2 regions of the Candidatus Pelagibacter sp. PS_37 genome follow, and region 1 is predicted to be linked to the other one. Evidence: riboswitches for the same ligand, from Rfam matches in the RefSeq annotation. Region 1 holds a riboswitch; the other holds the start of a gene.
What was found. Region 1 has a riboswitch for S-adenosylmethionine ahead of AC5SL9_RS03960 (homocysteine S-methyltransferase family protein). Riboswitches for the same ligand answer to the same signal wherever they lie in the genome.
Positions count from the first base shown of each region.

Region 1 (4,494 bases):
GACAGATTTATTTTGAAGTTTTGGCTTTGCAATATCAATAATTTCAATATTGGCAGTATAATCTTTATAAACGACAGCTTTCATTGTGAATTCCTTTTTAATTAAATAATTTTTAAAATATATCAAAACATAAAGAAAGCTATGTAGTATATATTTTATTAAATAACAATCATTCCATCACCTAGACACTTTATTTAAGATTTAGTAGTATACTTTTATGTATTGGTTAATCTTAATATCTTTTCTAATCCTACTTGCTATTAGCTTTGTTGTTTCAAACCCTGGAAATAAACTTATAAAAAATAAAAAGAATAAAACTCATTTATTAGATGTTTTATCCTCTTATATGGGTGGGTTTTTACTGGTAATAATCGTTTATCTTTTTGTTTCAGCCTCTAATGGTAAAGAAGCATTTGATATTGGGATTGATTTTTTTAATGCTAATAGATGGAATTTTGCAAGTGGTATGGGTAATCACAGATCAATTTTAGATGAATTTGTCTTTGGTTTTGTCTTCACTTACATAATAATCTTCATAAGAAGACAATATAAAAAACAAAATTAAAAAGGAGTATAGATGAAAGGTTATAGATTTATTATAAACGATGATACTTCAGAATTTTGTCATCGTGTTACAGAGGCAACTTAAATAATTAATACTTGAAACTATTTTGCTTAAATTGTTAAGCCCTAAGCAATAAATTAAATGCTTAGAGCTAATAATTACAATGTTATGTCTTACTTCCTTAAAACCAATTGTTAGGAATAATGATGTAGTGAATTGCAAGTACAATTGCAACTGACACCGTCAATCCTATAGTCATTTTAAGAAAGTCTTTACCAATTAGTGGAAACACATATTTGAATTTATAATCACTATTCATTGATGCGATTGCTAATTCTCTTCCACACAATAGTCCAACAAACACCCAAGTTGTTGACATTGGTAAGTCATTAAGTTCTTTAAAATAATAAAGAACCGCAGCATAAATAATATTGATTATGGTTGCTGATCTTGCGTACCTTGTGCCAGTTTTCTCTAAGACAACCTTTTGAATAGTTCCACCATGAATGTAGAAGATATAAAAAAGTAGTGCTGTAAAGTAAGCTAGTACAATTAATAATAAGTTAACATCAATTTGTCTTGGAAGATAAACTGCAATGTTAGCTACATCATGAGATAACCAAACCCACCATAACCAAGCAGAAGTTACCCAAACAGAGTTACGCCAAAAGCCAATCCATTTGTCTTCAACTTCATCTAGTTTTTCATTAATAAATTTTGAAATAACGACCCAGCAAATATAAGCAGCCGTTGCAGCTAAACCATAGCCGACAACACTTTTCATAAGCATCTTCTCAAGTACTACCGTTGATGCAAAAGCTGATAAAACTAAGAAGGTTGTTGAAACAGGTATACCTACTCTTGTTAATACTAGAAGTATTCCTGGTGCCACTGCGTGATACCATTGTATTTCTTGGAAAGGTATTCTTGTTAGTCTGCCGTAAGAGATATCTCCATCATTACTGTACCAGCCCCAAGTAATAGCAAGTATCATTACAAATGATGCTGCACTAGCAAGAGTGTACCATTTAAACCATTTTTGTTTTGACGCGATAAAAGTTCCCAATGTTTGAATTGAGTCATTTGCAATAACACTGTACCCCGCTAAAGCAAAGCCTACTATCGTATATATTAAGGTCATTTCCATTTTTCTATTTTCCTATTTTATGTTTTTTTTATTGTTTTTCATTTCGAACGATTCTTAGTCTTAAGGTCGATTTAATAGGTTGGTAAAAATATATCTATAGATAAGTTTATTAGTTTACTTTGAGGAGAGTTGATTCATCAATCATTATATTATTCGAAGTTAAAATCTAGCTAGAGAATTTAATAATAAGTTTTAAGAGGAGTTGATTCATCATCATTTATATTAATTAATGATTTTGTCTAGTTGAATAATGACTTAAATTTCATTTAATACAGGATTATAATTAACATAAGTATAACACTTAATGAGTTATATGAATTTATTGATAAAAGTATTTAAAAGATTCTCTATTACAAAAATTCTTAACCAATCTTATTATTTCATTAAGTAATAATTGTCCTAGATATAGACACCCGATTTAGGACTTGTTAAGGTCTGATTATGAAAGGTTATAGATTTATTACAAGTGACGACACTTCAGAATTTTGCCATCGTGTCACGGAGGCCATATCCAATGGATGGAAATTGTATGGTGAACCCAAAATGACTTTTGATAAAAAAAGAGGGGTCATGCGTTGTGCTCAAGCAGTTATAAAAAATTCACCTCAGAAAAAGTATTCCAAAAAGATGAAGCTATCATCGATATAAATGGCAGATCAGATATTACCCTTTGTTTATATGCTAGGGATACTCTTATTAGTACTCCCAGCTTTTCTACAATCTAATTCTAAATTAAAGCAATTCTTAACTAATCTTAGTATTTGGATTGTCATTATTCTCATAATTTTAACTATTATTTATTTTTTCAATTGACAGTTTGAGAGAAAGTTGATTATATTTAGTTGCGCTGATTTAAGTTAAATTGCAGAGCGCGTTATAAATCCTGCTAAAGCGACGCTTAAACCACCGCTTTAGACAGGTGGTTTTTTTTTATCTTTCATAAAATTAAGCCGGGCAGTTGAACCATATTGTGCGCCCTGCATTTGCTTAAGCACTAAAAAGGAGAAAAGAGGCCTATGGATTTAACCCTCTTGTTATTTTGTGACCTTTTTTCTCCACAAAACTCGGAGAAAAAAAATGAGCACAAATAAATTAAAAGAAAGATTAGATAAAGGACCTGTTATATGTGCAGAAGGTTTTTTATTTGAGATAGAAAGACGTGGCTACATGTCATCAGGGGAATTTGTTCCAATGGTGTCATTAGATCATCCTGAAGTTTTAGAGAACTTACATAGAGAATTTCAGCATGCGGGTTCGGATATTGTTGAGGCTTTCACTTATAATGGGCATAGAGAAAAAATGCGTGTTATTGGTAAAGAAGAACTTCTTGAACCTCTAAACCGTTCAGCTTTAAAAATTGCAAAAAAAGTAGCACTAGATACACCTAAAGGGTCTAAACCAAATTTGATGGCAGGTAATATTTCAAATTCAAATATCTGGAAACATAATGATCCACAATCTCAAAAAGTAGTTGAAGGAATGTTTACAGAGATGATTGGTTGGGCCGTAGAAGAAGGTGCTGACATGTTAATTGGTGAAACTTTTTATTATGCTGAAGAGGCCTTCAAAGCACTTGAGGTAATGAAGAAAGCTAATCTTCCAACAGTATTAACAATTTCGCCAATGGGTGAGAATAAAATGAGAGATGGAAAGTCAGTTGTTGATACATGTAAAGAGCTAGAGCAATTAGGGGCTGATGTTGTTGGTTTAAATTGTTTTAGAGGACCTGCTACCATGTTTCCTTTTTTAAAAGAAATTAGAAAAGCAGTCAAATGCCATGTGGGTGCTTTACCAATTCCTTATAGAACTAGTGAAGATTACCCAACATTTTTTAATCTGCCAGACAGAAGTAATTGTCAGTGTCCATCACCTCATGGAAGAACATTTCCAACAGCATTGGACCCACACTTTTGTAATAGATATGAAATAGGTAAATTTGCAAAAGATGCTTATGCCTTAGGTATTAATTACCTTGGAGTATGTTGTGGAGCAAACCCAATGTTGATTAGGGAAGTTGCTGAATCTATTGGTTTAACTGTTCCAGCAAGTAAATATCGAGAGAACATGGAAAATCATTTTATGTATGGAAAAAATAAAAGAATTCCAAAACATATGACTGAATATGGAGACAAAGCGTAAATAAATTAAGAAGGGCATTTAACTAAATTGTGCGCCTGACATATGTCGAAGCACTAAAACAGGAGAAAAAAAATGAGTAACAATCTAAAAGAAACAATAAGTAATCTACAGAAGGATTTTACAGCCAACCCAAAAAATGCTGTGGTCCAATATGAAAGCAACTCAATTCTTAAAGAAGGACTTCAATCTGTAGTCACTCTTAGAGAGCATAAATTAGTTGTTGATGAACCCAAAAGTTTTGGTGGAAAAGATGAGGGACCCAGCCCAGTAGAGTTAATATTAGCAGCGTTAGCAACGTGTCAGGAGATAACCTATAAAGCATTTGCTACAGCAGCGGGTATTAATATTGAGAGTGTTAGTGTTAAATTAAAAGGTGAATTAGATCTTCAGGGTTTTTTAGCTTTAAATAAAAACACTAGACCTGGCTTTCAATCCATCTCTGGTACTGTTGATATTAAATCTTCATCACCAAAAGCTGAAATAGATAAATTGATTGATACGGTAAATACACATTGCCCGGTATTAGATATTTTATCAAAAGGAGTTCCTATAAAATTGTTCCAAAAGGTTTCTTCAAGTTCTAATGATGAAGAGCATATAGAGCAAAGAGTAAGTGCTGCTTAACTAATCTAATTTAAGCCCT
Region 1 is NZ_CM182067.1:745,594-750,087, reverse strand. It holds gene AC5SL9_RS03985 (NADP-dependent oxidoreductase) at 1-84, opposite strand, end outside; gene AC5SL9_RS03980 (hypothetical protein) at 218-565, shown strand; gene AC5SL9_RS03975 (DUF1737 domain-containing protein) at 578-649, shown strand; gene AC5SL9_RS03970 (hypothetical protein) at 747-1,712, opposite strand; gene AC5SL9_RS03965 (DUF1737 domain-containing protein) at 2,154-2,360, shown strand; SAM riboswitch class V at 2,656-2,720, shown strand; gene AC5SL9_RS03960 (homocysteine S-methyltransferase family protein) at 2,790-3,851, shown strand; SAM riboswitch class V at 3,855-3,919, shown strand; gene AC5SL9_RS03955 (OsmC family protein) at 3,924-4,475, shown strand.

Region 2 (4,494 bases), 410 kb from region 1:
ATCAAGTGAAAACATTCCACCCATACCTTGAATGCAATCAATAATTAAATCTGTATTTTTCCATGCTTCATGTTGAGTTTCACTTATGTAAAAAAGATCCATTAATTATATTATTATTTTCTACTTAAGATTGAATATAGTCTACATCTTGTGCTTAATTGAAATGTGTCTAATAATTTAGTTATGGATAATAATATAAAAAAAGAATTACAGTCTGCTACATTTGAAAGATTGCTCAAACATCTAGATGAACGAAAAGATGTTCAAAATATAGATATTATGAACCTTGCTGGCTTTTGCAGAAACTGTTTATCAAAATGGTATCGAGAAGAAGCAGAGAAAAAAGGTATTGAAATTTCAGACTTAGATGCACGTGAGCATGTTTATGGTATGCCTTATACTGAGTGGAAAGAAAAATATCAAAAATAATTATTTTTCTTTAAGCCTTGGAAAAAGTTCTACAAAATTACAAGGTTTATGATTTATATCTAACTGATGTTTTAAAATTCCATCCCAGGCATCCGTTACTCCCCCTGAAGAACCTGGCAAAGCAAATACATATTTGCCATTAGCTAGTACTGCACAAGCTCTAGATTGAATGGCAGATGTACCAACTGTTTTTAAACTTATTGTTCTAAACACCTCTCCAAAACCTGGAATATGCTTGTCAGCTATCTCGTTTACTGCCTCTGGTGTAATATCTCGACCTGTAAGCCCAGTGCCCCCTGTTGTAATTACAACATCTATTTCTGATTGATTAATCCAATCTTTAAGGATTTTAATGATGTCATCTTTGTTATCTTTACAAATTTTTCTATCTATTAATTTATGTTTAGCCTCTTCTATTTTTTTTACTAAGATCGCACCGGACTTATCGTTCTCAAAAGTTCTGGTGTCCGTAACAGTTAAAAGTGCTATATTTACAATCATAAATTTAAAATAATTATTATGATTATATTATCATTTTTATTTCTTCTAACAGCAACTTTATATTCAAGTGTTGGCTTTGGTGGTGGCTCTACCTATCTAGCCCTTCTATTAATTTGGGATATTCCTTACTTGATCTTTCCTGTAATTGCTCTCTTTTGTAATATTATTGTCGTATCAGGAAATTGTATAAATTATATTAAAGCTGGAAATATCAATTTTAAGATCCTTACCCCATATTTGATATCATCTGTGCCACTTGCATTCATAGGAGGATCTTTATCGGTAGATAAAGAAATTTTTGAAATTTTACTTTTTTTAGTCTTAGCACTAGCAGGAGTTCTACTTCTCATGAAATTTCAATCTTTTGATCAAAAAATTGAAGTTTATAACAAGATACCAAAAATATTATCGATATTAATTGGTGCATCTGTTGGATTTGTGTCTGGTGTAGTTGGAATTGGTGGTGGAATTTTCTTAAGCCCTATATTGTTATTAATTAGAGTAGATAAAGCAAAAAACATTGCAACAGCAGCATCATTATTCATACTGATTAATTCTTTATCAGGACTTGCTGGCCAATTTACAAAGGCATCAACAATAAATGGAATTTATGATTATTGGCCATTATTTCTGTTTGTTTTAATAGGCGGCCAGCTTGGAAACTATTTAAATCTTAAAATTTTTCCTGCAAGAATATTAGCTCTAGTCACATCGGGACTTGTCATATTTGTCGCTATTCGAATGGGACTGAAGTTGTTTGCATAACAGAAGTATTAAATTATTATAGAAAGATTATGAAAACATTTAGAGCATTTGGACCCACTATAGGAAAAACAAAGTTATCCAAAAAAATTATTACTATATTAAATAATCACGTTGATAAGTCCCAATTATCTAAAAAAAATGATTATAGCCCTAAACTTGCAAGTCAAATTAAGAATGAAATTAAGATACCTAAAACTTTAATTAATAAGAGTTTGTCTAAAAAATTAATAAAAAATATTAAAGTTTACCTTGATAAGTCAGGTGTTAAAAAAATTAAAGAAATTAAGATAATAAATCTATGGGTGGTTAGGCAATTAAAAAATGAATATAATCCAATTCATTATCATGAAGGACAACTGTCAGGTGTTGGCTATCTTAAAATCCCAAAAAATATGAATCAAAATAAACTAGTTAAGAATAAAAAGATTAAAACTAATGGAACTATTGATTTTATTAATGGTCAAAAAAACTTTTTAAGTAAAAGTATCTATAATTTAAACCCTAAATTAGGAGACCTATTGATTTTTCCAAATTATTTAATGCACACAGCTTATCCATTTAACGTTGATGGTGAGAGAAGATCCTTCTCATTTAATGCTAAAATATTATTCAAGAAGTGATTTACTAATCAGTCTAATAGATATATAAATAGTTAACCGATTTGATCCATATTGCAGGTACTAACTGCTAAAAAGGAAATCATTATATAATTGGTAAAGGTAGTTGAACTGTATTGTGCACCTGGCATAGAGCTAAGGCACTAAAAAAGTAAGGAATAAAAATGGATATTAATTTTTTTAAAACAACACGAATTTTAGATGGTGGTATGGGACAAGAATTGTTAGCTCGTGGTATGAAGCCAAACGGCACATTGTGGAGTGCAAATGCTGTTTTAAAAGAAGAATACCATCAACTCTTACTAGACACACATTTAGACTTTATTAAAGCGGGTGCTGAAGTTATTGTTACAGCAACCTTTACTACAAGACGAATAAGATTACGTGATAATAAAATTGAAGATAAGTTTGAATACTTAAACAAAAAAGCTGGTGAAATAGCTAAGAAAGCTAAAGAACAATATCCTAATGTGTTAATTGCAGGCGGTCTTCCACCTCAATATTTAACATACGAAGAAGATACAAGACCAGATGATGAAATTAAGCAAAACTTTTATGATCAAGCAAAATTATTAGATCCTTATATTGATTTTTTTTACTTAGATGTTTTATCTAGTGTAAAAGAGTTTAAATTAGCAATTGAAGCAATTGAAGAATTTAATAAGCCATACTTAATAGGTGCTCACATTTCTGAGGGAATAAATCTTCCAAGTGGTGAAAAAATATCAGATATTATTAACAATATTAATCATAATAATTTACTAGGATTAATTTTATCCTGTGTTTCTCCTGAAAACTTTTATGAAAATTTAGAAGAAGTAAAAAATTTAGGTGTTCCATTTGGATTTAAGCTTAATGCTTTTGTGACAACTAATCCTAAAGATGGTTATACTAATAGTTATAATGTCAGTAAAACTGGTAACCCAAATGAATTTTTGGGTCAAAGAAAAGATTTAACACCTGAATTGATGGCAAATTTTGTTAAAAAATTTAAAAATGCTGGTGCTACTATTTTAGGTGGATGTTGCGAAACGAGACCTTCTCATATTAAAGAAATGGTTCAGTTTAAGTAGTCTTTTTTTGATCTGCTTTTTTAACAAAGTAAATTCCAACAACGACTGCTAATAAAGATAATAAAATTTTAGGTGTTATTATTTCTTTTAAAAAAATATAACTCAATATAGTACCGAATATTGGAATTAAGTAAGAGACTTGTGATTGAAATATAAGACCATTATCTTTTAGAATTTTAAATCTTAGCAACCAAGCAACACCTGTTGAAACCATTCCTAGATAAACTACTGATATTGTAGATTCAACGCTTGGAACCGAGTTCCATGGTTTTTCAATAAAATAAACAAATGGTATTAAGATTAGGACAGCCCAAATTAATATAGAGCCTGTTACATTTTCATTCTTTTTCTTACTAATTTTAAGAGTTAAAACTCCTCCAATAACATAACAAGTTGACCCAAGTAATATTAATAACGCAGAAATAAAATTACTATCATTTATTAATAGATTATCTGAAAACAAATAAATAATTCCTGAAAAACCAATTAGTATTCCAAAAGTTTTAACTAAATTGAACTTTTCATTTTTTGTATAAAAGTGACCCAATATTGTTGAACTCAAGGGTGTTGTTGACATTAAGATTGCTGCCAAATTACTTTGTACAGATTTCACACCGTAAGCTATTAAGAAAAAAGGTAATACCAAATTGACAAATCCTATTATAGCAAACCAATACCAATCTTTGGAAAATGCTTCAATCTTAATTTTTTTATAAAAGCATAATAATAATACTGGAATTGATCCAAAAAAAACTCTCAAGAATGCAATCATAATTGGTCCAAAAGATTCTGTTGCAATTTTGATATTAAAAAAAGCTGATGCCCATATTAAAGCTAAAACTACTAATAATGTATAATCAATTAATCTAGGTTGTCTCATTCAATTATATCTTCAACTTTTCCATTCGTAATCTTTTGAATATCGTTATAGTTTGTTTTAAATACACAGTTTGGATGTCCTGCTGCAGCAAACAATTCATTAAACCTTTCTAAAGAATTGTCTATTATAATTTCAATTCTCTCTAAATGCCCAACAGGTGAGACACCCCCTATTGTATAGCCCGTTTGTGTCTTAACTTCTTCTGGTGATGCCATTGAAATATCTTTTT
Region 2 is NZ_CM182067.1:333,981-338,474, reverse strand. It holds partial or broken gene AC5SL9_RS01785 (DUF779 domain-containing protein) at 1-93, opposite strand, end outside; gene AC5SL9_RS01780 (DUF1244 domain-containing protein) at 184-429, shown strand; gene AC5SL9_RS01775 (molybdenum cofactor synthesis domain-containing protein) at 430-930, opposite strand; gene AC5SL9_RS01770 (sulfite exporter TauE/SafE family protein) at 949-1,695, shown strand; gene AC5SL9_RS01765 (2OG-Fe(II) oxygenase family protein) at 1,725-2,315, shown strand; SAM riboswitch class V at 2,404-2,467, shown strand; gene AC5SL9_RS01760 (homocysteine S-methyltransferase family protein) at 2,477-3,385, shown strand; gene AC5SL9_RS01755 (DMT family transporter) at 3,378-4,265, opposite strand; gene AC5SL9_RS01750 (YbaK/EbsC family protein) at 4,262-4,494, opposite strand, start outside.
Region 2: it holds a riboswitch for S-adenosylmethionine, as region 1 does, so the genes downstream of both, AC5SL9_RS01760 (homocysteine S-methyltransferase family protein) here and AC5SL9_RS03960 (homocysteine S-methyltransferase family protein) in region 1, are expected to answer to the same signal.